5 linked regions of the Caldisphaera lagunensis DSM 15908 genome follow. The protein of the gene in region 4 binds, or shares a complex with, the protein of the main gene of each other region. Links are inferred from orthologs where the notes say so. Each region holds a gene or a part of one and is shown on either strand. Other genes may lie near its edges. The genes, in order: CALAG_RS02105, rplM, CALAG_RS04180, rplV and CALAG_RS03255.

Region 1 (5,810 bases), 920 kb from region 4 along the record:
AATCTGATTTAATATATTTTCTTCTAAATCATTTCTATTGCAACTCATTTACAATTAGCCTCCACTAAATTTTCGTAAATAGGTCCTTGTCTTGTTAAGGTGCTCTTTTTCAACTTAACTGAATTTACTTTAATTGTACCATAATCAAAGTTTCTGTATTGTTCTAATAACTCCTTTAATGCACTGGATTTACCAAATTTTATTCTACCTATTGTTAAATGCGCAACAAATTCTTCATGCGATAATTTAAATCCATTTTTGATTAAAAGATCATCAATCTGAATTTTTAGTTTTTTCAAAAAATCAAATCCTTCTGATATACCTATCCAAATTACCCTTGGATTTTCATTATTTGGGAATGCCCCTAGACCTTTCAAAACTATATTGAATGGCTCACATTTTAATTTGCTGATCACATTTTCTTTTATTGTTAAAACATCCCCTTCGCTTATTTCCCCTAAGAATCTTAGTGTTATATGCAAATTTTCTGTTTCAACAAATTTTATTTTTAAACTAAGTTCACTTAATGCCTGAATAGTATCATTTATTTTATTGATTATACTATTATCATTTACATCTACTGCAATAAATGCTCTAACCAATGTTTTCTTCGCCCATACTTTATAAATTCTATAAAAATATATTAAAACTTATTTATCAATTCCTATATAAACATCAGCTAATAATTTGCTGGTATTTATCTGAGTTATGCATATCACAAAGTCTTTCATTAATTGAGATTATGATTTCTTCATTTCGTATCCATTCAATTGAGCACAATAGAATTTTCATGAAATGGCCTAATGAGATCTAAAAAACTCAAAAATGCTAAAAAGTTTTCCAAGTGCAAACTTAACTTCTATGAAGAGATGAATGGATCAACTGAATTCTTGGTATTCCATTCATTTACTATAGTTATATTTTTAATTTTTTATATAATTTATTAATTAATAAAAATTAATATTAGCCCTTTAAAGCTCTAGTTAATAATTGATATAATGATAAAAATGATATCGAGCAAATTGGTTAAGGTCTTAAAGGGTATTAGGCCATGGAGCCTACCTATGACAATATTTGATTACATAGCGGTAGTGTTAGTAACATATATAATTTACTTAAAGATAAATTTAACATTAATTGTGTTAGGCATAATAGGATCAATTTTTCTGCACATCGCATCAAATATATTTAACGATTACTTTGATTTTAAGAAAAACATAGACAAAGAAGGTAATGTAAGACCTTATCACTTAATTATTGATAAAATATTAAGTCCAAATATAACTTTGATTTTTGGATTTATATCATCAGCAATCGCAATATTTATTGGTTTATTCTTAACATTTAATGGAAGACCGTTATCTATAATTCTAGGCTTACTAGGTTTTTTGCTAGCTTATGGATACTCAGGCTTCCCATTTTATTTAAAGTATAATGCCCTAGGAGAGATAACAGCATATTTAGCTTGGGGTATTGTTGTTCCATTAGGTGCTTATTATCTAGCAACCGATAAAATAAGCTTCGTACCTCTTATTGTTGGATTGCCTACCTCAGTATATCTCTTTACTGTTATGAACATAAATAACATAAGAGATATAAATTACGATAAAAATTCTGGCGCAAAAACTATTGCAATAATTTTAGGAAAATATAAAGCTAAGATGTTATTTTTCTTTGAGTTGTTTATGCCATATTTATTTGTTATGATGGGCATATTTGTTTTTAAAGTATTGCCAATTACTACACTATTATCAAATATAACAATATTATATAATTACGTCATTATAAGAAATGCAATTAATGATAACCTAACAAAATTAGATGTAAACACAGCAATGCAAGCTTTACTTTTTGGAGTTATGTATACATTTAGCATAGGACTAACTAAATTTTTATAATATGAATTTATATTTAAACAGATAATGAATTAATTATTGCATAAATTAGATTAAGATATGAATTTGATATTGCTCTTAATCCTGATAATGTGTTGCTGCTAATAAATAAATTTATACAGTTATCATTTAATTCAACTCTTACCTTACCTTTTTTTGGTGATGATTGATTGACTTCAGCTAATAATGATTTATATAAAGGATCAATTTTATCGTTTGAACATATTTTAAAATTTACTTCCATCATTTATATCATCACCAAACTTTAATTTAAAATTAGGGCCTATATTCACATTTCTATTAAAAACTTTGATATCAATATAAGGAAAATCAAATTTTACTAAAAAATAAGCAATATTATTTTCATCAATTAATCTATCATTTACATTTAGATCTAGCATGGTTGATAGTTTATTTATATAATCATATTTTACATTATCTTGTTTTTCATCAATTAACTTTATTGCAGCATCTCTTACGCTTATTTTTTTATTAAATCCTAGTTCTTTTCTCAAAGAAACCCCATAAATTATTGCATATAAAATCAAATCAGGTCTTTTACTATTTTCATTTGGTTTAAATAACTGAATTTTACCCGGATTACCTTTATATTCATTAATTACAATCAATTTTGGAATATTATACCTTAAAATGATCTGATTTAGTTCTTCTAATGATAGTTTACCTCTCCCAATCTTAATGCTTTTAGGTAAAACGCTGGATAGCTCATTTATAAATGTCCTAGTTCTTGTACTTGGATCTCTACTGCTCGTTAATAAAATCGAAGACTTATTTTTATTATATATCTTTTCAAATCTTAAAGGAACACTAGGCAAAATACATCACAAAATTAATCTGATTTAAAATATCTAGGCAGATATATTGATAACTCTGATCTTGGAGTATATGAAGCGCCTGCCCACTTATGACCGCATTTCTTACATATCCAAATTCCAACACTTTCCCTCTTAACTGTGCCTATGCTTCCGCAAAATGGGCATTGATGATCTTGATACATTTTTTCCATTACTGCCTTTGTTCTTTTCCTTAGAGTAGATCCATATCTAGGACCATATCTACCTGCTGGACCGACTATTTTTGTATGGCTATATACCATTATTTACCACCTTCCTCCTTCTTTTCACTTACTAATGCATTATTTAGCAATTTAAAATATACTTGCGCCGCCTGACTTGATATGTTTACTATATTATCTAATTCTTCTTGAGAAACTGAGCCCATACCGGTTTTTTGAACTCCGACTATATTTCCATTTTCGTCGAATGAAATAACAGACCTTGTATCTGATATTATTTCTTCATCAAGATTAGGATCAACTATTATATAATTTTCAATTTTTGCTGTTGTAACAGTTACTATCCTTTTATTTAACTTAATTGGTATATCTGAGATTTTATTGGTTAGCTTAATTTCTCCGGTTTCCATTTCCTCAAACTCAGGCATTCTTGCTGTAGATAACGCAGCCATTGATGCAAGCATGCTCGCATCAAATAAATTACCATCATAGTCTAATATATATAGGTCAAGCCATAGCATCCAAACCTTATCCCCTGGTCTTATTACAAGTGATTTTAAATCAACTGCTTTAGGATCTCTAAGACTTCTATCAATAACTCTTGCCAATTCTATTGCATTTTCATCAGGAGGACCTGGCTCAAATTGTGGAGAAGCTAATGGTACAAGTTCTGCATGAACTTGCAATACACCTTCATCTGGCATATCAGCAAATGGTTCTCCTGGTTCTATTTTTATTCCTGCCAAAACTTGGGTATTGCCTAGCTTAACAAGAGCAGATCCATTTGCTTTTTCCAGCACATTTGTTTGTATGCTAATTTTTCTTGGTGAATAGAAATCCCTTTCATCAGCTCTTTGACCTTTCCTATATAAGTTCAAATAAACATCTCTTTTTATTTTGGGAATTATCTGAGTCCTATATGGTGTAGTGCTCATTCTTCACCAACCTCCATGTATGAACTCCTTAGAGTTTCCTTTTCCATATCAACTATTTTTGTGATAACCTTCATAGCCATATCAATTGCGTTATGGAATTCTTCTTTAGTTAGAACTCCATTTAATTGGTATAAGGTTATTTGACCAATATCTGGAGCAGCTACAACGGGCATATCCGCATCACCATACATATCTTCCACCTCATTTAAATCAACTATCAATACATTATCAACTTTTCCAATTGCTACACCTGCTACCAATGCTCTCATTGGTATACCTGCATCTGCTAATGCAAGAGAGGCAGCAGTTGCCCCAACGGTTCTAGTTCCTCCATCAGATTGTAAAACTTCTATAAATACATCTATTGAAGTTCTAGGAAAATATTCAGTTATAACAACAGGCTCTAATGATTCTCTTAAAACTTTAGAAAGTTCTAATTCTCTTCTTGTTGGCGCAGGATTCTTCCTTTCTTCTGTAGAAAATGGAGCCATATGGTACCTAACTCTTAAAGTTGCTCTATCTGGCAATAGCATTGATTTTTGAGATTCTTTTGGGCCGTATACTGCTGCTAGCACCCTTGTTAAACCATATTCTACTAGTGCTGAGCCATCCGCATTAGTTAAAACTCCTACTTGCATCTTTATTGGTCTTACTTCATCAGGTTTTCTTCCATCTAATCTTTTTCCATCATCATCAATAAATCTTTGAGGTCTAGCCAATATTATCACACTCCCCTAATTTTTCTCTCCTCTTCTATGAACTTCTTAACTCTCTCTGTTAACCCAGATATATGTGCTTGTGTTTCTATTATTTTAATTGCATTTGATGCTATACTTTCCAACTGTTCATTTTGGCATTTAATATTTATCATACCATTGACTGCAACAAAAAATTCACATCCCGTTTCATTTTTTAACATCTCTATCATTGATCCTTTTTTACCAATTATTCTAGGCACTCTTGTTGGATGTACTGAAACAACAATCCCTTCAGCAATCTTACCTAGTCCTTTATCTTGAACTGTTAATAGAGGGTTTCTAATCCTATCAAATGCTGCTATCTTAGCCTTTATGTATTCACCAACTTGAAGGTACTTAAATGGATCTTCTGGAAACTGACTACTCTGCTTTGTACCAAAGAAGTCTTGCACGCTAAGTATTGCTTGATATGGTGAATTTATGTCAACAAACCAATTAGCAACACCATGTGATGTTACTAAACCTATTACTATATCCCCTTCTTTTGGTATATAGATACCATTCAATGGAGAATAAGATATCCCTTCTTGTTTATAATCGACAACTCCTATGATTGCAACTCTCTTCTCATTTTTATAATCATAAATATAATAGTCTGAGATATTAATTGTTCCTTCAATTTTTTCTCCTGGAACCAATACTTTTCTTATCGCACTCATATTTTACACCACCTTTACTGATATGTTTGCTTGCCCTTTTGCAAGGGACTGAACCTTATCTATCACCTCTATCTGTGCTCCCGCAGGTATTTCAAGCTCTACTTTTAAGCTACCATCAGATCCCCAATTGGCTTTCTTAACTTCACCAATCCTTTGAATTTCTTTATATGCCCTAGAGGCATATTCTGATGGAATAGTTATTTCAAGTAAAGCCTTTGCTACTTTAATTGGCATTAATATTGATAATTTTTTTACGGCTTCTAATGCTTGAGCTTCTGCACCTTTAAATGGATCTATGTTGAACCTTACCTGGTCTAATGCATTTTCAATTCTTTGTTCAGGAATTGGTTTTCCAGATTTAGGGTCGATTGTATTCTTAACTATATAATTTATAATTTGCTTTCGCTTGGCCTCTATCATCTTTTTCCTTTCTTCTTCTGTAAGTTGTATTTGCCCCTCTTTTAATATCTTCTCAGCAATCTTTTCTATATCTTCTGTGCCAAATGCCTTCCTCAAAGAATCTGGAC
Region 2 (5,581 bases), 820 kb from region 4 along the record:
TCTTTCTATTTTTGCTGAAATATAATTTAATCCATTGTTATTAATGAAATTGATAACATCATTCAATTCATCATATCCCATTGTTGTCATATCAATAATTATCCCTTTATAATTAACTAATTCTTTTAGTGCTTCTATTACTTCCTTTCCAGTTGGTAACAATAATAAAATAAAATCAGAGTCCTTAGATTCTGAAATAGAGTTAAGAGGCTTAAAGCTCTTTAGGTTAGATAAAATTTTATAAGACGTAGGGTCTACATCATAACCTTCTACATCATATCCTTTATTTACAAGGTTTTTAGCAATACCCCTACCCATTCTTCCTAAACCAATAATACCGATCTTCATTTTTAGTGCCTCTTTTAGTTTTATTTTTATAGTAGAACATTAAATTTTTTTAAAATGGCTTGTATATAGTTTTAATAGAAAGCACATATTTTTAGGAGTTTTGATAAAGATTTCAGTTCCTCCATATTTCACTAATTCTTCAAATATCTACTTTGCTGAATTCCTCCCCACTCTAATGGATGAAGTTTCTGGCGAGAAATAAGAATGATATAAATTCATGAATTACTTAAATAATAAAGATAATAAACAAAAATCTTAAAGTCTTATAAGTAATATTCTTTATTTGTTGGAAAACATGTTTAATTTTCATACGTAATTTTAAACACGAAAGTTTTCTTTTGGTTAATATCATTTAGAAAAGAATTATTAATGAAATATATTTAAAAATCTCATGAAGTTTTTATTTATAAATAATCTTTATATATTTCTTCTACACATATTTTATCGGTGAGATATATGAGTTCATATGAAGATATTTTGAAACCAAGTAGTAGTGCGTTGATAGTTTGGGATGTTCAAAATATGTTAGTTCAAGGGATTTTTAATAGAGAAGAATTTATGAATTCTTTAAATAAATTAATTTCTTCTGCTAGATCTTCTAATGTACCAATATTTTATACCAAAATTACTCCTCTTCCAGATAGGTTCGAATCTCCAGCTAGAAAGTTTATCTTATCAAGGTGGGGCAGTAGAGGTTCATGGGGTCAAGATCCTTCTCTTTATGAATTGGCAGTAAAGCCAGAAAAGAACGAAATTGTGATAAATAAAAACACTGCAAGTATATTTGTAGGTACAAATTTTGAACTTATGGTAAGAAATGCTGGTATAACCACACTAGTCTTTACTGGAATAGCAACAGAAATTGGAGTCGAAAGCAGTGCTAGGGATGCATTCAATTTAGGCTTTTATCCAATAATTGCTGAAGACGCAGTTTCATCATATGATAAGGAAGCACATGAAAGATCTTTAGCTAATATGAGAAAGATGTTTATAGTTATGAAGTCTGAAGATATAATAAATTATTGGAAAAGGCTAAAGTAGGATAAATATGCTTTTATATATTAATTGTTAACTGGGGAGTTAACACTAACTAAATTGCTCTAACCTTTTTATAATTAGAATTATATTTATAGAGAGGTGATAAGCTTGAACGATCTAGAAAAGAAAGATACTAGAGAGTTGCTTGATATGGTTTATATAAGGCTAGAGCTCTTAGAAAAGGATGTTTCAGAAATGGCTAAGAGTGAAGGATCTAGAGGAAAATTAATTGCAATAAATGAATTAACCGAAGAAATAAGAGATATACTAAATATAATAAGAACTAAATGTTGATTATTTCTTTATTCTACTCGTTACGAAGTCCTCATAAGTGAAATCAGGTTCTTGTCCTGGTGCTAATAATCCTTTATTTCTCATAATTTCTCTAGTTAATAGCCAATAAACTAATGCTAAGCTCCTCCTACCTTTATTATTTGCTGGAATTATAAAATCAACATCTTCTATTTTATTATCAGTATCAGCTAATGCAACAACAGGTATTCCTATTTTACTTGCTTCTACCAATGCTTGTCTATCCGTTCTTGTATCTGTTATTATAATTGCATCGGGCTCCATATAATTATCTAGCTTAGGATTTGTGAATATACCTGGTATAACTCTTCCACTAATTGCTTTGCAACCTAATTTATCACACATTATAGTTATTGGTCTTTGCCCATAAATTCTTGTTGAAACAACTGCTATTTTCTTGGGGTCAAATGTTGATAAGAATCTACCCGCAATTCTTATTCTTTCATCTATTTTGTTTACATCAAGCAAATAAAAGCCATCTGGAAGTATTTTATAAACAAAGTTTCTCATGTATTTTGTGCATATCTGTGTTCCAAAAATAACTCCAGCTTTTTTATATGTATCTGATGAAACTAATAATTCCTTATTTTCTTCTTCACTCAAGAGCTAACACCCTTTTCCAATTCCTTAGCCCTTATAATTCTAGCTGTGCTATATTTTGAGATCTGTTCTATATAAGCCACACTAGTATAAAGAGTTCTTCTACAACAATACCTTTTTACTCCTAGATCATCCAAAACCTTTTCAGGATCTTCTCCAGCTTCTACTCTATTCTTAAAAGGTTCATATAAATGCCCAAGAGGGGCACCGCAAGTTAAACATCTAACAGGAGGTAACATAATTTTTCACCTATATGAAGTCTGCCAACCTCTTCTAGCTCCATATCTCATGTATTTCTCAGGCTCTGTTCTTCTGTAGTCTCCTGATAGCATTGATCTGTCATATTCTTCAAATATTTGCTTAATTCTCTCTGCTATCTCGTTTCTTTTTTGGCACTCTTCACTGTTATCATTGCATTTGAAATATGAGACCAAACCTCTCGCTATAGCGGTCCTTATTGCTGCTGCTTGACCCATAACTCCTCCTCCATTAACCTTAACTTCTATATCAATTAAGTTTCTAATTTCTTTGCCAACAAGCAATATTGGTTCCAAAATTTTTGTTTTTGCCATAACGTTAGGAATTATTTCAGCAGGGACTCCATTTACTTTTACTTTTCCATTTCCAGGTTTAATTATGGCTGTTGCAACAGCCTTTTTTCTTTTCCCTGTTGATATTATTACGTTTGCATTACTCAACAAAATTCACCTTCCAACCCATATTCTCTGCAATTACTTGCAAAGTTGTATACCTACCTCCTAATTTTTCTACACTAGCTTCCTGTACTTTTATAGCTTCCTTATTTTTATATTCTTTTGGAACACCAACATAAACAATTAATCTTTTTAATGCTTCTTCTCCTTTTTTATTATTTTTAGGCAACATACCTGAAACAGTCTTTTTAAATAATCTAGTAGGAGATCTAGCTCTCTTAGGTCTCCATTTATGAGAATAGTGCGTTTTAACGTTTAATATTGTGTCTTTGTAAAACTGAATTAATTTTGTCGGATCTCCGCTTACAGCTATTTTTTCCGAATTTAATACTACAACTTTCTTTCCTTCTAATAATAATTTTGCTACATGGCTTGCTAATCTACCTAATATTGTATTGCTACCATCAATTACTATTTCTTCCATTATTATCACCTCATATTAATATTTTAATACTCTTTCCCTCTGGATATGTTTTTAATGCTTCTTCTATGGTAATATAGTTACCTCCAGAGGATCTTATTTTTTCTATAGCTTCTTTGGAAAATGAAAAAGCTATTATAGTTACTTTTTTGTTTATCCTCCCTTCTCCCAAAACTTTTCCAGGTATCAATATTACATCATTATCATTGGCAAACCTATTTATTTTATTTAAGTTAACTGCAATTCTCCTTCTCTTAGGTCTTGATAATAATTCAGCAGCATATAACCATATCTTAGATTTGGTATTCTTATATTGCTTTCTCAAACTACTGATAGTATTAAGCAATATTTCATTTGTAACTTGTCTCCTCATGCATTACTCACCTTTTCTATTTTTTCTAACAGCTCCTCTACCCTCCTATCAAGGCTATTAGAGGCTTCTAAAATAATTTGCTGTGGCTCTAAAGATCCGTTAGATTCTACAGTTAATAATAACCTGCTGCTATCATATCTAACCTTTATTATATCTTTACAAGAACTTTCTTCACAATACCTTAATCCGCTTGTGTTTATGTTTGTTTTATATTCTATTGTTGTATTTTCTCTTGCTTTTAATGAGTTGGCAACTTCTTTATAATATGAAACACATTCTATACATTCATCAGTTGCTTTTTCGCCATTTATATCAACTAATGTAGTATATTGTAAAACAGATGCAGATGCAGGGCTCCATTTTCCATGCTCTTTTCCTCTACCAAGTCTAGCGTATGCAACTAAATGAATTCTTTGTCCGGGCGCTAAATAAACAATTGGGGTATCTGGATATGCAGGCTTTATGCTTGCATCAGAAAACTTCAAATCAGATGCCTTAACATAAATACCGCTTCCACTATCATTACTTAACTCCTTTTCAAGAACTATTTGTGTGTAACAATTTGTATCTGTTTCACTTTTTCCTGCACAATTTTCTGGTAAACCATATTTGTGAATAGCATCATCAGATTTCAATACTAGTAAACCTAATCTATGAGCTATTATTTCATCATAAACGCTTGTATCATTATCGTAAAAATAAACATAATCAACTGCCATGGTTGGTACATCCGATAAAACAAGCCTCCTTAAAGCATTGCCAAATGCTATTGGAAATCCTTCTAGATATACTGTGATTCTATTGTTATTGAAATCTAATATGTCAACACTTTTTTCCATTTTTGCCACCTAATCGTCTGCAAAATAATAAATAATACCGGGCTAATTAAATTTATATTAAAAAATGAATAAGATAAGGTTTAGACTCTTCTTCCTCTCCTTCCACCAGGTCTCCTTGTTGTATCATGAGGTATTGGAGTTACATCTTCTATTCTGCCTATAACAAATCCTGCTCTTGCTAAGGCTCTTATAGCAGATTGAGCTCCAGGTCCTGGAGTTTTTGGACCGTGGCCACCAGGGGCCCTAACTTTTATGTGTATAGCTGTTATCCCTCTATCCATGGATGTTTGGGCCGCCCTTATTGCAGCTATCATTGCTGCATATGGTTGTGGTTTTTCTCTATCTGCCTTTACAACCATACCTCCTGAGACTCTTGAAGAAGTTTCAGAACCAGTTAAGTCAGTTATGTGAATTATGGTATTATTAAAACTGCTATAAATATGCGCAATTCCCCATCTAAGTTCCCTAAATGCCATCATGACTCACCTTTTTCTTCTTGAGTTCCAACACTTTCAATACTTTTTTCCATAATCTCTTTAATTGGACTCCCAACAGCATATGTTATTTTATCCTCATCATCTCTTGTAACTAAATATCCAGGATTTGTAACCCTTTTACCATTAATAGCTATATGACCATGTGTTATGAATTGCCTTGCTTGATAAATGGTTTTAGCCATGCCTTTTTTAAAGACTATTGTTTGCAACCTTCTTTCTAAAACATTTTCAGATGTTAATCCTAAGATATCATCAAGACTTGAATCTTTATTTATTAAACCTAATTTGAACAATCTATCTAGAAGGCTTTTACTAGCTTCAGATCTTTGAGGCTCTGGCAACGCTAATAGGTGTCTAGCTTGATGTCTAACCTTTCTTATTATTGTCTCTGCTGTCCATAACTCTTTTTTGTTCCTTAATCCATATCTTCCAATTATTTT
Region 3 (5,746 bases), 500 kb from region 4 along the record:
TGTTTCCCCTGCTATGGCAGAACCTGGAGACTTAATTTTAATGACAAAAGGGCCAGCAATAGAGACTGCAGGAATTTTAGCTTCTTTATTTCCTCAAGTATTAGAAAAGGACTATGGGAAGGAATTTGCATTAAATGCCCAAAACATATTTTGGCTTCAATCAGTTGTTGACGATGCTTTAACATTATCTAAGCTTGGATTAAGGAAGGGGGTAAAGGCTATGCATGATGCAACAGAATATGGAGTTTGGGGAGCATTAAATGATATTGCAGAGGCAAGCAATATAAGAATTGATGTTTATAAGGATAAATTATTTATAAGAGAGGATGTTTCAAAGGTTTTAGATTCATTTTCTAGATTTACTAATCTAAAAATCGATCCATACGCATCAATAAGTGAAGGCACATTAATTGCTGCTATTAGCAAAGATATGAAAGATGAGGCAATCAATTTATTAAAAGAAAGAGGTATTGAAGCACAAATAATAGGTGAAGCAAAAGAAGGGAGGGGGGTATATTTAATTGATGGTAATGAAAAAGAAATAAAACAGCCAGAAAAAGATGATTTTTGGCCAATATTCTATAAGACGTTAGAATTAGTTAAGGGTGGAAAATATGAATAAGTACAAACAAATTCCAGTTGCTTTAACTATAGCAGGAAGTGATAGTGGTGGAGGAGCTGGAATAGCAGCAGATCTTAAAACATTCGCTTCTTTAGGTGTTCATGGTACTGTTGCTATAACAAGTGTTACAGCACAAAATACATATGAAGTTACTGGAATTTACGATGTAACTCCAGATATGGTTAGAAAACAGATAGAAGCTGTGTATAATGATTTTGGAATAGATGCAGCAAAAACAGGAATGTTAAGCAATGCTCTAATAGTTGAAGAAGTTGCAAACACTCTAAAATCATATGATTTTCCTTTGGTAATAGATCCTGTTATGGTTTCAAAGAGTTGTGCTCCTTTGCTTAGGGAAGATGCAGTAAATATATTAATAAAAAAATTAATACCAAGAGCTACAGTAATTACCCCTAATATACCAGAAGCAGAAAAAATCACTAATATGAAAATACTTAATTTAGATGATGCAAGAAAGGCTGCAAAAATAATTGTAGAAGAATTCGGAGCAAAGGCTGCAATAGTAAAAGGAGGTCATATGAAGGGGGAGGAATCAATAGATGTTTTGTATTATAATGGAGAATTTAGAGAATTTGTAGGAAAGAGAATAAATACAAAGAGTGATCATGGAACAGGTTGCTCGTTTTCTGCATCAATAACAGCTAATTTGGCTAAAGGTTATGGAATAGTTGAATCAATAAAGATTGCTAAAGAATTAATAAGCAACGCTATATTTTATGGATTACCATTAGGTAAAGGCCATGGTCCAGTAAATCCAATATCATATATGGAAATACCTTATCATAAATATATGGTATATATTGAAATGAAAAACGCATTGAAATTATTGGATGAAAAACAAGAGCTCATTGCAAAACTAATTCCAGAAATATCAACAAATTTAGCTATGGCTTTACCAAGGTTTTATGCTAGAAGTATAGATGACGTTATTGCAGTTCCTGGAAGAATCAGAAAATTTAAAGATAAATTAATATTTGCAAAAGAACCTGAATTTGGGGCTAGTGATCATGTTGCCAGGGCTTTACTAAAGTTTATGGATTATTTCCCAGAATATAGATCTGCAGCAAATATTGCTTATAATGATGATATTAAAAGAATAATTGAAAAATTAAACTTTTCATATTCATATTATGATAGAAAATATGAACCGAAAGATGTGAAAGAGAAGGAAGGAGGATCAATGCAATGGGGAATAGAATTTGCTATTAAAAACATGAGTATTAAAAACATGAGTAATCCATTAGATATAATAATAGATTATGGTGATTTTGGAAAGGAACCTGGAGCAATTATATTTGGAAAAACTGCAAATGAAGTTGTTGGAAAAATGATAAAGATTGCCGAATTATTATGACTACTTTTTCTTCTTTCCAGTTCTTCTTGCAGCTATATGGCCAACTTTTCTACCAGGTGGGGTATTTCTAGCAACTGTTGTGGGTCTGCCTTCATGTTGATGCGAACCACCACCAAATGGATGAGATGCAACATTCATTGCAACCCCTCTTACTGTTGGGAATTTAGTTGCCTTTGCCTTTGATTTATAATAAGAAGCGCTAGCCTTTAACAATGGTTTTTCGATTCTCCCTGCACCAGCAGGAATGCCTATGGTTGCTCTGCAATTTCCATCTAATTCCTTTTCAACTTTACTTGGAAGTCTTATTCTAACTTTATCCCCACTTTTTCCTAAAACCAACGCATAGCTTCCAGCTTGTCTTGCTAATTTTCCTCCATCTCCTGGCCTTAGTTCAACATTAAAAACATATGTTCCTTCAGGTATTTTGTTTAATGGTAATATGTTTCCAAAATTGGGTTCAGCATTTTCTCCTATCTGGATTTCTTGACCAACATATGCTCCTTCTGCCGCAGGAACAAAGAATTCCTTTCCAGATTCAGTTATAACATAAGCTAATGGCACATATCTACCTGGATCATGGACTAAATCCTTTATTATACCCTTCTCTGTTTTACCATCATTGGGCAAGTATTTTCCAGGGCTAACATGTATAAATCCTGGATTTCTGAACTGCGAACCTCCTCTGCCAGCCCTTTGCTGCCTTAAACTTTTTCCCATTTTTCGCACCTATTTTTTAGCTATTTTCTCCTTTTTTAAGCAATTTGTTAAAGTCTATAACCTTTACGGTTTTTTCACGATTATTCTCTATTTTAAGAATCATGTGACCAACAGGTAGTTCTTTTAATATGTCAGCATTTTCAATTCCAATTTGCTGTGATATATCAACGTAATAGTTCGTAAAACCTCCAAATATAACTTTAACTCCCGTATTATCTATTATATTCTTGCCTACATCGCTTGGTATTTGAGTTGCGTAAATCGTATAAAGTCCCTTACTTCTACCCTCCCTCATAGCAAATTCTAAATGAAAGTATGAATTGTTAACAATTCTCCACGTTTCATCAATAATCAATACCAATGGTGTGGAAAAACCTTCTTCACTTGCCTGTAAGGCAAGAGATGATATTAACAAGGAGGCATATACATTCCTTGTTTCGTTAGGCATCTTAGATAAATTGTATACCATTAATCCCTTCTTTTCCATATGGCCTTCACATAAATTAATTTTACCCCCTTCACCAGTTTTCATAGAGCTTTCAATTAATTTATTTGCTAAGCCATTCATCCTAGGAATTTTAACGCAATCATTTATGCCCGGTTCTATATAAAAATCAGCGTTTTTTCTTAATAGAGAGGATAGATCTCCTTTAGGATCTATGACAATTATAGATTGAGGATTTTTCGTAATGGATGAAATTAGTGAAAGTTGCATAGCAATTCCTGCTAATAAAACTGTTTTTCCTCTTCCAGTTGGACCAAAGATACCTATATGATGTTTAAAATGGTCAGGCCATGATAATAAAACTGTTTTTCCATGTTCATCATATTCTTCTCCAATAACAATCCCTTCGTATTCCCCTATATCATCAGCAGAAGTTATAGCAAAAGATGTGGATTCATCAATAGTATCCATTGGATTAGTAATAGATAAAATCTCTTCTATATTTGAAATCCTCCTTGTTTTTATTTGGGCCTCAGCTTCAACTAGACTCCTAAAAGATTCTGCATATAATTCTGAATCCCTGTCATCTTTATCAATCCAAACTATAAATCCAAAACTACCTATGTATGGCACTCCTATTCTTGCAACTTCTTTATATAAATCCTCCAAAAATCTTAATCTCTCCCTATATTTTGTTTGATTTGTTGTAGAAAAACTTAAGTCAGCCTTTTTCATTTCTTCATCAATAAGTTTTAATAATGAGCTTTTATTAACGTTATACATATTTGAAATAAATGAGACGCTTAGCCTTGATGATCTGGCAATTCTTATTAATCTCTTAGGTAAATCTTCACCTCCTCTGGGAAGGTTATCTGATATATATGCAATACCAGCATACTTTTTCCCATTGATTTCATATTCAATAACCTCGCCCTTCTTTTTTGGTTTTATTTTTAAAGGTAATGCAAGATCAGTTCCAGATCTCATATTTTTTAATATTAAAAATATTGAAACAAATGCTATAATACCTATTATAAAATCAAAAATTTGAAAGGGGGTAAGCATTATATCACTCTTGGTATAATACCTCTCCTGCCTCCTAGCAACCTTGCTAAACCATACGTTATTGATATAAGCAAGGAAAAGTACATCAAAGGAACGGTAATATAATAAAGAAGCAAATATTCTAAAATTGATGGGGTTAATATATTTTCTAGTCCTAAATAATTATTTGCATAATCTATATATTTAACGTTTATTTGAGAAACATTGCAATTATTTATGGTAAATATTAAATAAGAATTGCTTTGATTGTTTGGCACAAATTTATAATAATATCCCTTCAAATTATAAAAATTCCATTCTCCAAAATATTCTACGAAATTTATATGGGTTAAGTTTGAAACACAACCATTTAATGCTCTTATTTCTACATATCCCCCATTACCATAAATGTATACCTTATTACCTAAAATATATGAGCTATAATTCCCATTAACCTCAAATGCTAATGTATAGTTTTCATTTTCATATAAAATGTTGTTTGTATATAAATTAAAACCCTGATTGTTAAAAGTTAAATTATATGGATAAAATGGGTATGGATATAGTTTAAACGCTACTCCATCTATTACAGAGAAAATATAAGATGGAACTTCGCTGGGTAATGGTATCTCATCTCCATAATATGGGCTAACTATTTCACCATTATTATCTGTTTTATATAATGCTATCTGTTGATATGAATTGTTATATGTATAAACATAAATTAATGAATTTTTAATAGCATTACCTCTATATGTTGCTTTAGCATTAACAAACGTTAATCCTAAACTCATTGCTTGTCCATTTAAATTTACACCGGCTGATTCTGCAATATTTGTTGTAAAAACGGGTAAAAGCTGTAATCCAATGCTAAAAACTAATATAAATGATATGAACCAAGCTCCAGCATCTCTTGCAATTCTAAAAGGTATTGAATATAAAACGATTCCAAACATTAGTAAGGTTTGGCCTAAAGAATTTACTATAAAATATATCCCCCAAAGACCCGCTAAGAAAATTATTTCTGCAGTTAAAGCGTCATTAATTGGTGAAACTAATGATCTTATCTGGGAGGCCAAAGGAATTTTGCTTGATACTGCAAGTATTTCCAATAAGAAGGCTTTTATTGTTATACTCAAAGAGATCGCATTTGAATACCATAAGTTAAAGTATCCCCATGATCCTCCTAATGAATTTGCTAAGTTATTTATATAGTTATAAATAAAATATATTGATATTATAATTATAAACGATAAAATTGAATCTTTTATAAGTGAAGAACCCCATTTTTTAAGGCCTTTAATAGGTATTGGTAAAGCTATTATTAAGACACCTATATAAAAAGTTAGAAGAGATAAATTTATTGCTAATAAATAATAAAAATAATCCATTTTTATCAACCTGTTATTAAATTAACGACGTAAACAATGAAACTAAACAAAGAAGATCCAATTGCAAGCCAAAAAGCTGCCCATATAGAATCCTCTATTAAACTTGAACCTAATCTCTTTAATTTGTTTATTGGTATTGGAGACCCCCTAAT
Region 4 (5,674 bases):
CGGTATGATGACGTGGGCAACCAATGAAGGAGAAGATGAAATACCTAGTCTCACTCTGACCGCAAATATGTTTATTTATAAATTAAAAAACAACTTAATACTTTTTAAAATTTTTTATTTTAAATTAAAAACTGTTATAAAAAGTAAAATTTTATACCTACTTCTTAACCTTTTTTATACGGATAGCATAAATTTAGTTGGATTAATTTGGATGAGGTGTATGATATGTCAAGTAATAGAATAACCGGTATAGTTAAGGTCGATTCAAAAGGAAGAATAACAATACCTCAGACTATGAGGGAAAATTTGGGAATAGAGCCTGGTATGCTAGTTGCATTATTGGCTGATGGTGATAAGAAAGAAATAGTAATAAATCCAATATTATCTGAAAATGCTAAGGTATTAGAATTAAATGTTGATATGATTGACAAACCTGGCTCGCTAGCAAAGGTTATTGACAAATTAGCAGAATATAAAATTGATATTATTTCGAATAGGTGTACATCGATAACAAGAAGAGAGGAAGGAGAATGTACTTTTATAATTGATACGAGCCAAAGTTCTATTGATGTTGATAAATTAAAATCTGTATTAGAATCTATTGATGTTGTTACTCAAGTAAGAATTAAACAATTTGAGGTTCCAACATACTAAATTAATAAAAACTTTTAAAAAATTAACAATATTATTTTTATTTCATAATAGCATAAAAGGATTTTTAAAGGCATTTAAATAACTAGGAATTGCTAGTAAGTGAGAGCGCCAGTTAGGTGAAAGGAATGTCAATAGAGCTGAAACCAGAATGGAAACGATTTAAATACAGAGGGAAGACTTTGGAAGAATTATTAAATATGCCTATGGATGAGCTTGTTAAATTATTTCCTTCTAGGTCAAGGAGAAGCTTGGCTAGAGGGTTTACACCATCCCAAAAAATCCTTTTATCAAAAATAAGAGCACTAAGAAAAATTATGCAGCAAGATCCTAGCAAGGAAAATGTAGTAATTAAGACTCACGTTAGAGACTTAGTTATTTTGCCGGAAATGATTGGTTTAACTATAGCTGTGTATAATGGTAAAGAATTTGTGCCTGTAAAGATAATACCGGAAATGATAGGGCATAGGCTTGGAGAATATAGCCATACAACAAAAACAGTCCATCATGGAGAGCCAGGATTAAAGGCTTCAAAGAGCAGCTTGCATGTAGCTGCAAAGGTGTGAGGTGAATACTATGCCACAGTGGAATTATTCTGTAAAATTACAAGATGAAAGTAAGGTTGCAAAGGCTGTTATAAGGGAAGTTCCTGTGCATCCAAAAGTAATTGTTGAAATTGCCAATGCAATAAATGGGATGAATCTAAAAAAGGCAGAGAGATTTTTGGAAAACGTAATAAAACAAAAAGAACCATTACCATTTAGAAGATCAAATAAAAAAGTTTCGCATAGAAGAGGTTTGAGCGATAGATGGGGGGTACCATCTGGAAGATATCCAATAAAAGCAGCAACGTATGTTTTAAATTTGCTAAGGAATGTTGAGAACAATGCTGATAATAAAGGACTAGAGATTGATAAATTAGTTATATATCATATTGGAGTAAGCAAAGGCCTTACATTGAAAAGGGCAATGCCTAGGGCCTTTGGTAGAGCTGATATACTTAGGAAATTTAGATCTAATATTGAAATAATAGTTAGAATGGAGGGTTAAGATTATGTCTAGAATAAAGAAATATTTCTTGGATCAGGCAATGCTTAGAGCCAAAATAGATGAGTATTTGGCTCAGAATTTCTATACTGCAGGTTATTCTGGGGTACATATAATACAAAGTGGACTAGGTACCAGGATCCATATATATGCTGAAAGGCCTGCACTTATTATAGGGAGAAAAGGGGCTACAATTAGGAGATTACAAGGTGTTTTTCAAAAGGTTTTTGGATTAGAGAACGTTCAAGTAACTGTTAGCCAGCCAGATAACACAGAATTAGATGCAAGAATTCAAGCGTTTAGAGTTGCTAGATCTTTAGAAATGGGATATCATTTTAGGAGAGTAGCAATGGCAACTTTAAGAAGAATAATTGAAGCAGGTGCAATTGGCGCAGAAATAGTTATAAGTGGTAAGCTAACTAACGAGAGAGCAAAATTTGAAAAGCTTCAAATGGGGAAAGTTATTAAAACAGGGGATATTGTAGATCAATATGTAGACAAGGCTGTTGCCCATGCTAAACTACCTCAAGGAATTTATGGGGTGAGAATTATTATAGTCAAACAACAGGCTTCTATGCCTCACATATATGAAAAAGGTGAAGATGAAATAAAGAATGTTGTTCAATCATTAAAGGAGCAAGTAGAAGAAATTAAATCTACCGAGGGCCAGGAAAAATTAGAGGAAATGATAGAAGAAATTAAAGAAGAGGAGGTTGAGGAAGGTGGGGAAATACAGGCTCAAAATGAATGATTTAAAGAAAATGCAAGAAGAAGAAGTAAAGAAGACGTTAAATGATATAAATACTGAGTTAACAGTGTTAAGACATAAAGCATCAACAGGCTCTCTAGATAATCCGGCCAGAATAAAACAGCTTAAGAAGAATAAGGCAAGGATTTTAACATTACTTAATGAAAAGAAAAAAGCTAATAATAAATAAATGTGATCTTTTTTGAAAATAAATAAGAAAAATTTAATATATCATGAAATAATAGGCTTATATGTTTGCATAGTTAAGCATTTAGATCCTTCTATTGAAGGTAAATGTGGAAAAATTTTATATGAGACAAAAAATACAATCATTATAGAAACTAATAAGGGTAAGGCAACTATATTAAAAAAGGGGGCAATATTTGAAATTAAGATTGATAATGAAAGGGTTGTTGTATTAGGAGATAACTTGATTGGTAGGCCTGAAGATAGGATTAAGAAAATCTTAAAATGATCTTAAAAAGTTTATAAAAATTTCAATTTATTTTTTAAGATACACATTAAATTTAAAAAAAATTAAGATATAGCCTTTTATAGATTTTTTCAAATTTATAAAATAAGAATATCTTTAAATAGAGTGATGTTTAGAAGACCATGCGAAAGGCTCCAATAGAGTTTATAAGTATCATTTTTTACTTTTTGATGTGCGGTAAAATGAGGAATCGCGATGGGTGTAAGTTTAATGCCAGAACAAAAAGCAATAAAGAATTTACAGATACCTGGGGTTAGTCCACCCTCAAAAAGTTGCAGTGATCCAAATTGTCCATGGCATGGATCACTTAGGGTTAGAGGGGTACTGTTAGAGGGTATTGTTGAAAAATTTAGGGCTAAGGGAAGTGCAGTAGTAAGGCATGAGTATCTATATTATGAGCGTAAATATAAAAGGTATGAGTGGAGAAAAACAAAGAAACTAGTTCATGTGCCTGAATGCTTAGATATAAAGGAAGGAGATAAGGTAGTAATTGGAGAAACAAAACCTTTATCAAAAACTATTAAGTTTGTAATATTAGGTAAAATATAAGTAGGGGTGTGATGATAAATGCCAAAGAAAAAGAAATATGGCGCAGTGCTCTCGAGAAGAGGATTTAGCGCAGGCCTTCAAGTGGGTTCAGTTGCGTTAGTTGCAGATAATAGTGGGGCAAAAGAAGCTTTGATAGTAGACGTACCTTTAGTAAAAACTAGAGTAAGAAGATTGGGAAGGGCAACTGTAGGAGATTTAGTTGTTGTTTCAATAAAAAAAGGAACCCCCCAAGTTAGAAAGCAGATTAGCTATGCTGTTGTCATAAGGCAGAAAAGACCTTATAAGAGATCAGATGGTACTTGGATATCCTTTAATGATAATGCACTAGTTTTAGTTAATCCTGATGGAACTCCAAAAGGGAGTGAAATAAGAGGGGCTATACCAAAAGAAGTAGCAGAAAGGTGGCCTACGGTTGCAAAGCTTGCAACATCAATTATATGAGGTGATTTAAATGATAAGTTCATCTATTCCAAAGAAACAAAGGAAGTACTTATTTAATATGCCTTTACATTTGAGGCATAAACTAGTTACAGTTAAATTAAGTAAAGAATTAAGAAATAAATTCGGAATTAGAAATTTACCAGTAAAAGTAGGAGATAAGGTTAGAGTTGTGAAAGGAACTCATAAAGGTAAAACTGGAAAGGTCACTGAGGTTGATTTAAAGAGATTGTTTGTAAAAATAGAGGGAATTAAAAGGAAAAAAGCAGATGGAACTGAAATACCAGTGAAAATTAGACCTTGGAATTTGGAAATAATTGATTTAGATTTAAAAGATGAGGAAAGAAAGAAAATTGTGCAGAGGAGAGGAGGAAAGATGCAGGAAACACAAAGTGAATTTGCTAAGGCTCAGGAATCAAGTGAAGAAAAAAGCACAGAAGAAAAAGAGGTGAAGACAAATGGGTAACATGGGAGGAACAAGGTCTATTAAGGGTATAGCAGCTCCTCCATTTTGGCCTATTGAGAGGAAATTAAGGCCGTGGACTCCTAAACCATCACCTGGACCTCATAATGCTGAACAAAGTTTGCCTTTATTAGTAGTTTTGAGGGATATGTTAAAATATGCCGAAACGGGTAAAGAAGCTATTAAGATTATTAATGAAAATAAAATTAAGGTTGACGGAAGAGTTGTTAACGATTATAAATACCCACTCAGTGTTATGGATGTTTTAGAGATACCTGAGAACGACGAATATTATAGAGTAATACCATATCCAACAGATTATCTAGGGCTTTATAAAATAACTAAGGAAGAAGCAAGTCTTAAGCCAGTAAGGATTGAAAATAAGACTATAGTCAAAGGAGGTAATTTACAATTAAACCTAAGTGGGGGGCGTAATATTTTAGTGAAATTTAAAGAAGGTGAAAAGAAAGAAGTTCCTTATAAAACACTAGATACATTGCTAATAACCTTACCAAATCAAGAAATAAAGGAGCACATACCTTTTCAAATAGGAGATTACGCATTGGTTATATGGGGTAAGAACGTAGGAAAATTAGGGAAGATTGTTTCAGTAAATAAACAATGGGGAAGAAAGAGCAGTACAGTAACTTTAGAAGGAAAGAGTGGAAGGAAGATACAGACGATTCTTGATTATATATTAATTGTAGGCAAAGAAAAACCAGTTATATCTTTACCAGGTGAGATAGAATTATGAGCATAGCATTAAGCGAAGATGAGGTAAATAAAATATTAAAGTCATGGGAAGAAAATCCTATGACCAAACCAAGGATAACAAAAGTAACAGTAAATATAGCTTTAGGCCAAGGTGGTGAAAAATTAGTGAAAGTACAAGAATTATTGACTCAGTTAACAGGCCAAAAAGCATCATTAAGGGCTGCAAAGAAAACTGTTAGGGCCTTTGGAGTAAGAAAGGGTGAAAATATAGCAACAATGGTAACTTTAAGAAGGGAAAAAGCTTATGCATTTTTAAAGAAAGCTCTAGAAGCTGTAGGTTATAGAATTAAGAAAAGCAGCATTGATAAGTTTGGTAATGTAGGTTTTGGGATAACTGAATATATATTGTTGCCTGGAGCAAGATATGACCCAGAAATAGGAATCGTAGGTATGGATGTAATAATAACTGTTGAGAAACCAGGCTATAGGATAGAAAAGAGAAAAATAAAAACTTCTGATCTACCTTTAAGGCATAGGGTTAAGCCTGAAGAAACGATGGTATTACTTAGTA
Region 5 (5,697 bases), 700 kb from region 4 along the record:
TTCCAACATTTCCAACTCCTATAATACCAATATTCAAATTAAACACCAACCTCTGCAGTTCCAACTATCATCATATATCAGTCGACCCTCTTATTTGCTTCATTGGTTGGCGTTTATTATATTATAAAAATAAAATTTATATCTTGATTATATCTTAATATTTGACCTAGTTTTATCGTTATATATTAAAGGTATATGAGGGTTATAGCCTAATGATAACCTCATTTTTTCTAAAAACTCTTCCAATCTTTTGCTGAAGTATTCAATACCAGAAACGTTAACTGTTTTCATCATCTCCATTCTAATCCTTAATGCTCTGCTTAAATCTGATAGCAATTTGGCTTCATAATTTATACCACTATAAGGTCTTTTTATGAATTCTTTTTGTTTATTATATTCTAAAAGAGAAGAAAGCTCATATAATGCATCTTCCATAGATTTATCTTCTATGGAATACGGTATTTTAAAATAAAGATCTTCTATTTCTATCACAACTTTAACAATCGCATTATTTATTATTTCTCCCATCATTTTAATCATACTATAAATTGCAATCAAACCCTTTAAGCTTACCGTCCAGCAGATAAATAAGATAAGTTTATTATGAAGTGTTCCATTAGAGGGCCCGGACCGGGATTCGAACCCGGGACTTCTCGGTCCACAGCCGAGCGCTCTAACCAGCTGAGCTATCCGGGCCATGAATTTAACCGGGCCCATAAAATTTAGTGAGAACTAGGTTTATTAAATTGTTTTCTTTTAATATAATTTTTATAATATATAAAACAGAAATAATATTCTAAACCTTTATATAATACTTTGAAATTGGTGAATAAAATTGCCAGGAATAGAGCCCAAAAAAATTGGAGATCATACATGGATGATAGAGAAAACAGGATGCATGAAGGTTCCTTCTATAATTTATGCAGACGATGTTTTGATAGAAAAAATGAAGCAGGATATGACATTAAATCAATCAATTAATGTAGCATGCTTGCAAGGAATACAAAAGTATAGTTTAGTTATGCCTGATGGCCATCAAGGTTACGGATTTCCAATAGGAGGAGTTGCCGCTATGGCTATAGATGAAAATGGTGTTATAAGTCCGGGAGGGGTAGGTTATGATATAAATTGTGGTGTTAGACTAATAAGAACAAGTTTAAGTTTAAAAGATGTTTTGCCTAAGATAAAAGATCTCATAAACATAATTTATGATAATGTTCCAAGCGGTTTGGGAAGTACTGGTAAATTAAAGTTGACAAATGCTGAATTAGATAACATATTAAATTATGGAGCAAAATGGGCTGTTGAAAAAGGGTATGGTTGGGAAAAGGATATAGATTTTATAGAAGAAAATGGAGCATGGAAATTAGCAGATGCATCTAAAGTAAGCAATGCAGCAAGAAAAAGAGGATCTAATGAATTAGGTACTTTAGGAAGCGGTAATCATTTTCTGGAAGTACAATATGTTGATAAGGTATTTGATGAAAAGCTTGCAAAGGCATTTGGTATTTTTGAAAATCAAGTTACAATAATGATCCATACAGGTAGTAGAGGTTTAGGGCATCAGGTAGCAAGCGATTATTTGCAAATAATGGAAAGGGCTATGAGAAGATATAATACAATTCCTCCTGATAGAGAACTTGCAAGTATACCTTACAATTCTCCAGAGGCTCAAGATTATGTAAGAGCTATGGCGTCCGCAGCTAATTATGCATGGGCAAATAGGCAAATTATAATGCATTGGACAAGAGAAAGTTTTGCTCAAGTATTTAAGACTGATCCAGAAAATCTAGGTATGGATTTAGTATATGACGTTGCTCATAATATAGCTAAGATTGAGGAATATGATATAGATGGTAAAAGGAAAAAAGTTGTTGTTCATAGAAAAGGTGCAACAAGAGCATTTCCTCCAGGGAATAAAGAAATACCGTCAAAATACAGAGATTATGGTCAACCAGTTTTAATTCCTGGTAGCATGGGAACAGCAAGTTATATTTTGGCTGGAGTTGAAACCGGGGTTAAATCTTGGTTTACAGCACCTCATGGTGCAGGTAGATGGATGAGTAGATCATCTGCTAAGAGGGAAAGATCTTATAAAGAAGTTGTTGATGAATTAAACAAAAAAGGAATTTATCTAAAGGCAAGTAATGTAGCGACAGTAATTGAAGAGATGCCAGAAGCATATAAAAATGTTGATAATGTAGCAGAAACGGCTGCAGCTGTAGGGATAGCAAAACTTGTTGCTAGAATGAGACCCATAGGCGTTACAAAGGGCTGAGAGAGTCTCATGGTATTTTATTGCTATAGTTAATTGAAATTTATTTCTAATTTTAAGTAAAGCTTTATAAACTAACCAGATCCCTGCAAGATTGAAAAGGTGCTAGAGATGGGGCATCGTAAAAAGTCAGCAGCACGTCGAGGTAGCTTAGGATTTTATCCAAGACAAAGGGCAGTGGAATTTGTACCCAGAATAAAATCATGGCCAACACTATCAATTCAAGAACCTAAATTATTAGGATTTATAGGATATAAGGTTGGAATGACTCATGTATTTATTATAGAGAATAGACAAGGATTACCAACGTATGGAAAAGAAGTTATGAGACCAGTAACAATAGTTGAAACGCCTCCTGTTTATGTATTAGCAGTTAGAGGATATGCATTCGATCTAAACAAAGGTTTGTATCCCCTAACAGAAGCTTGGAGTAAAATACCTAACGACTTGGAATTAGAGAGAAGGATAAGCACTTTAGGAGAATTTGATACAGAGGGTTCAATAAAAGAATTACAAAAGAGTGCAAATGAATTAAAGGAAATAAGGGTTTTGATAGCTTCACAACCAAAGTTAACTGGAGGATTAAGCAAGAAAAAACCTGATGTAATTGAAGTTAAGGTTAATGCACCATCAAATGATGTAAAGAAAGCATTAGATTTCGCAATAAATAAATTGGGTCAACAAGTAACTGTAAAAGACGTTTTTCAACCAGGCCAAGTAATAGATGTATTAGCAGTATCAAAGGGTAAGGGTTGGCAAGGTGTTATAAAAAGAGCTGGAGCAAAGCAATTGCCAAGATGGACAAAGCATAGAAAAGGAAGTAGAAAGATTGGAGCAAGGAGTCATGGCTTAGGAACTTGGTGGGAAAACCCATCACCAGGTCAATTAGGTTTTCACAGAAGAACAGATTATAATAAGAGGATATTAGATATAGGCGATGAAGGATATAAGGTAACACCTGCTGGAGGATTTATCAACTATGGAATAGTTAAAAGTTCATATATAATGCTTGAAGGTTCAATACCGGGTGTAGTCAAAAGACCAATAGTATTAAGGTACCCAATAAGGCCTCCTGTATGGTATTTATCAATGGGCATAAAGAAGCCTCAAATCACTTATATTAGTTTATCTAGTAAACAGGGTGTGTAAACATGGTAAGCATAAGTTCATCAATGTTATTTTATTTATCTCCTAAGGTTTCAGTAATTAAATATAATTCAAAGGGAGAAGAAGAAGGAGAAATAGAGCTACCAGATGTATTCAGGATCCCAATAAGAAGGGATTTAATATTAAGGGCATTTTTAAGTGAATTTACTGCATCAATCCAACCAAAGGCTAGAGACCCTATGGCAGGGAAGAGAACTACGGCTAAAAGCCTTGGAATTGGCCATGGAGTTGCAAGGGTACCTAGAATAAAAGGAGGGATGAGGGCAGCATTTGTTCCTATGGTTAGAAAGGGAAGGGCAGCATTTCCGCCAAGATTAGATGAAAAAATACATGAAGAAATAAACAAAAAAGAAAGGACTTTAGCTATAATGAGTTCTTTGGCTGCAACTGCAATACCTGATTTGGTTAAGGAAAGAGGTCATGAATTTGATTCAAAGACCGTTCCAATTATTATAAATTCTGATATATTAAATGAAATTAAGAAGGCAAAAGAGGCTAGAGAAATATTGGGCAAAATAGGTATTTATAAAGATATAGAAAGAGCAGCAGAAAGGATAAGGGTAAGATCAGGAAAGGGGAAGATGAGGGGAAGGACATATAAAAATGTTAATAGCATATTATTTATTGTAGAAAATCATAATTCACCTTTTGCTAGATCAGTAACGAATATGCCAGGGGTAGATGTAATAGAACCAAACCTAGTTAGTGTAACACATTTATCTCCAGGAGGAGTACCTGGAAGATTAACTGTTATAACTACTGAAGCATTAAATGCATTAAGTAAGAGGTTTAGTTTGGGTGAGTGAAATGGAAGTTATTTTAAGAATAGTTATGAGTGAAAAGGCATCTAGATTAATGGAAGAAAGCAATACTTTAACATTTATTGTATCAAGGGATGCAAATAAGCAAAAAATAAAGGAAGCAATAGAATCTTTATATAACGTTAAAGTTGAATCAGTTAATACGCTAATTACGCCAAAAGGGGAAAAGAAGGCATATGTAAAATTATCAAAAGAATATAAAGCAGCAGATATTGCAACAAAATTCGGTCTATTGTAAATTTTGCATTATTTTTGCAAATTGTTTTCTTCTTTCTTGTTTGCCTTCTCTAAGACTTCTAAGAATTTTTTAGATATATCCATAAAAATCTTAGATGCTTCAAGTTCTGGATAATCTATGAAGAATGCAATACCGTTATCGTTGCTTTCCCTTATTTTTGGATCAATAGGTATTTTTCCTAAAAATGTTATGTTATATTCTTTAGATATTTCTTCTGCTGCACCTTTACCAAATATATAATATATTTTTCCATCGTCGCATTTGAAGTAGCTCATATTTTCTATTATTCCTAGAATTGGTACATTTATTTTTTGAGCAAAGTTAGCAGCTTTCTTAACAACATATTTTGATATTTCGCTAGGTATTGTTACCATAAGGAAACCTGTTAGATTTGGAATTATTTGTGCAATAGTTAATTGCTCATCTCCAGTTCCTGGGGGTAGGTCTATTAATAGGTATTCAATACCTTCCCAATCAGTATATGCTAATAATTGCCTAATTGCAGTTGTTTTTATTGATCCTCTCCAAATAACTGGGGTATCCTCTGTTGGTAGCATTAATCCTACAGAAACTACTTTAACTCCATGCCTGCTAACTGCTGGTATTATTGATCCATCATCTCTAGCTAATAAGCCTTTTGATAATTCTATCCCAAGCATTTTAGGTATACTAGGTCCATGAAAATCTGCATCTAATACTGCAACATTTTTTCCCAAAGAGCTTAATGCTATTGCGAGATTAGAGGTAACAAAAGATTTACCTACTCCTCCTTTGCTGCTTAATATAGCTATTTTATAAGGTATTTTTTTCATTTTTTCTACTACTTTTCTTTGTTCATCTTGCAAGGCCCTCATTCTCTGTGCTTGTTCTTTATAGTCATATGCTGCGTTTTTTGATGATTTTTCTTTAAATTCCTCATTTTTAATTCTAAAGCTCAATTCTGACACCAATAAGTAAGTTAAAAAGAAAAGGAATTATATCCTTATATATAAAATATAAAAATGGGTTACAATTTGCCTATACTATCGGGTATCCTTATCCTTATTGTCTGGAATCCTTCTCCCTTGTTAGCAGCAATTATGTCAAACTCTTCTGGTTTCGCTGGGTGTTCGTATAAGTATTTCAGATTAATGAATGCGTTGTAGATATGGGGAACATCTTTTCCAAGTCTATCATTAAATACTGAAACATATTCA

What was found.
Region 1: rplV (region 4) and CALAG_RS02105 share a complex: the UniProt entries of both Methanocaldococcus jannaschii proteins name them as parts of the 50S ribosomal subunit. The link is inferred for Caldisphaera lagunensis DSM 15908 from one-to-one orthologs.
Region 2: rplV (region 4) and rplM share a complex: the UniProt entries of both Methanocaldococcus jannaschii proteins name them as parts of the 50S ribosomal subunit. The link is inferred for Caldisphaera lagunensis DSM 15908 from one-to-one orthologs.
Region 3: rplV (region 4) and CALAG_RS04180 share a complex: the UniProt entries of both Methanocaldococcus jannaschii proteins name them as parts of the 50S ribosomal subunit. The link is inferred for Caldisphaera lagunensis DSM 15908 from one-to-one orthologs.
Region 5: rplV (region 4) and CALAG_RS03255 share a complex: the UniProt entries of both Methanocaldococcus jannaschii proteins name them as parts of the 50S ribosomal subunit. The link is inferred for Caldisphaera lagunensis DSM 15908 from one-to-one orthologs.

Annotation. Positions count from the first base shown.
Region 1 is NC_019791.1:432,282-438,091, forward strand. The notes cover bases 1,380-4,378. They hold CALAG_RS02105 (50S ribosomal protein L37ae), read right to left. Parts: upstream 3,013-4,378; coding sequence 2,746-3,012; downstream 1,380-2,745. Other genes in these bases: CALAG_RS02090 (prenyltransferase), read left to right, coding at 1,380-1,898; CALAG_RS02095 (KEOPS complex subunit Pcc1), read right to left, coding at 1,912-2,139; CALAG_RS02100 (Brix domain-containing protein), read right to left, coding at 2,123-2,731; rrp42 (exosome complex protein Rrp42), read right to left, coding at 3,012-3,866; rrp41 (exosome complex exonuclease Rrp41), read right to left, coding at 3,863-4,378. In the rest of the region: CCA tRNA nucleotidyltransferase, read right to left, coding at 1-48; thpR (RNA 2',3'-cyclic phosphodiesterase), read right to left, coding at 45-602; more of CALAG_RS02090, read left to right, coding at 1,008-1,379; more of rrp41, read right to left, coding at 4,379-4,594; exosome complex RNA-binding protein Rrp4, read right to left, coding at 4,591-5,283; CALAG_RS02125 (ribosome assembly factor SBDS), read right to left, coding at 5,287-5,810. UniProt on the Methanocaldococcus jannaschii protein: Binds to the 23S rRNA.
Region 2 is NC_019791.1:534,296-539,876, reverse strand. The notes cover bases 1,713-4,482. They hold rplM (50S ribosomal protein L13), read right to left. Parts: upstream 3,436-4,482; coding sequence 2,989-3,435; downstream 1,713-2,988. Other genes in these bases: CALAG_RS02695 (DNA-directed RNA polymerase subunit D), read right to left, coding at 3,802-4,482; CALAG_RS02700 (50S ribosomal protein L18e), read right to left, coding at 3,446-3,805; CALAG_RS02710 (30S ribosomal protein S9), read right to left, coding at 2,544-3,002; CALAG_RS02715 (DNA-directed RNA polymerase subunit N), read right to left, coding at 2,298-2,537; rpsB (30S ribosomal protein S2), read right to left, coding at 1,713-2,301. Also shown: CALAG_RS02735 (NAD(P)-dependent oxidoreductase), read right to left, coding at 1-372; CALAG_RS02730 (cysteine hydrolase family protein), read left to right, coding at 805-1,389; CALAG_RS02725 (ubiquitin family protein), read left to right, coding at 1,495-1,680; more of rpsB, read right to left, coding at 1,681-1,712; more of CALAG_RS02695, read right to left, coding at 4,483-4,644; CALAG_RS02690 (30S ribosomal protein S11), read right to left, coding at 4,725-5,120; CALAG_RS02685 (30S ribosomal protein S4), read right to left, coding at 5,120-5,581. UniProt on the Methanocaldococcus jannaschii protein: This protein is one of the early assembly proteins of the 50S ribosomal subunit, although it is not seen to bind rRNA by itself. It is important during the early stages of 50S assembly.
Region 3 is NC_019791.1:850,030-855,775, forward strand. What follows is about bases 857-3,791. They hold CALAG_RS04180 (50S ribosomal protein L2), read right to left. Parts: upstream 2,715-3,791; coding sequence 1,998-2,714; downstream 857-1,997. Other genes in these bases: CALAG_RS04175 (bifunctional hydroxymethylpyrimidine kinase/phosphomethylpyrimidine kinase), read left to right, coding at 857-1,997; CALAG_RS04185 (helicase HerA domain-containing protein), read right to left, coding at 2,731-3,791. Also shown: CALAG_RS04170 (AIR synthase family protein), read left to right, coding at 1-622; more of CALAG_RS04175, read left to right, coding at 615-856; more of CALAG_RS04185, read right to left, coding at 3,792-4,224; CALAG_RS04190 (hypothetical protein), read right to left, coding at 4,224-5,594; DNA import protein CedA1, read right to left, coding at 5,600-5,746. UniProt on the Methanocaldococcus jannaschii protein: One of the primary rRNA binding proteins. Required for association of the 30S and 50S subunits to form the 70S ribosome, for tRNA binding and peptide bond formation. It has been suggested to have peptidyltransferase activity; this is somewhat controversial.
Region 4 is NC_019791.1:1,355,487-1,361,160, forward strand. Bases 102-2,964 are described here. They hold rplV (50S ribosomal protein L22), read left to right. Parts: upstream 102-1,227; coding sequence 1,228-1,701; downstream 1,702-2,964. Other genes in these bases: CALAG_RS06695 (AbrB/MazE/SpoVT family DNA-binding domain-containing protein), read left to right, coding at 226-654; CALAG_RS06700 (30S ribosomal protein S19), read left to right, coding at 780-1,217; CALAG_RS06710 (30S ribosomal protein S3), read left to right, coding at 1,706-2,449; rpmC (50S ribosomal protein L29), read left to right, coding at 2,442-2,636; CALAG_RS06720 (ribonuclease P protein component 1), read left to right, coding at 2,649-2,921. Outside these bases: CALAG_RS06725 (30S ribosomal protein S17), read left to right, coding at 3,150-3,488; CALAG_RS06730 (50S ribosomal protein L14), read left to right, coding at 3,507-3,929; rplX (50S ribosomal protein L24), read left to right, coding at 3,940-4,392; CALAG_RS06740 (30S ribosomal protein S4e), read left to right, coding at 4,385-5,143; CALAG_RS06745 (50S ribosomal protein L5), read left to right, coding at 5,140-5,674. UniProt on the Methanocaldococcus jannaschii protein: This protein binds specifically to 23S rRNA. It makes multiple contacts with different domains of the 23S rRNA in the assembled 50S subunit and ribosome.
Region 5 is NC_019791.1:652,257-657,953, forward strand. What follows is about bases 1,520-4,405. They hold CALAG_RS03255 (50S ribosomal protein L3), read left to right. Parts: upstream 1,520-2,386; coding sequence 2,387-3,424; downstream 3,425-4,405. Other genes in these bases: CALAG_RS03250 (RtcB family protein), read left to right, coding at 1,520-2,278; rpl4p (50S ribosomal protein L4), read left to right, coding at 3,427-4,248; CALAG_RS03265 (50S ribosomal protein L23), read left to right, coding at 4,250-4,405. In the rest of the region: CALAG_RS03240 (saccharopine dehydrogenase family protein), read right to left, coding at 1-46; CALAG_RS07795 (hypothetical protein), read right to left, coding at 148-528; more of CALAG_RS03250, read left to right, coding at 878-1,519; more of CALAG_RS03265, read left to right, coding at 4,406-4,501; CALAG_RS03270 (Mrp/NBP35 family ATP-binding protein), read right to left, coding at 4,510-5,448; CALAG_RS03275 (peroxiredoxin), read right to left, coding at 5,508-5,697. UniProt on the Methanocaldococcus jannaschii protein: One of the primary rRNA binding proteins, it binds directly near the 3'-end of the 23S rRNA, where it nucleates assembly of the 50S subunit.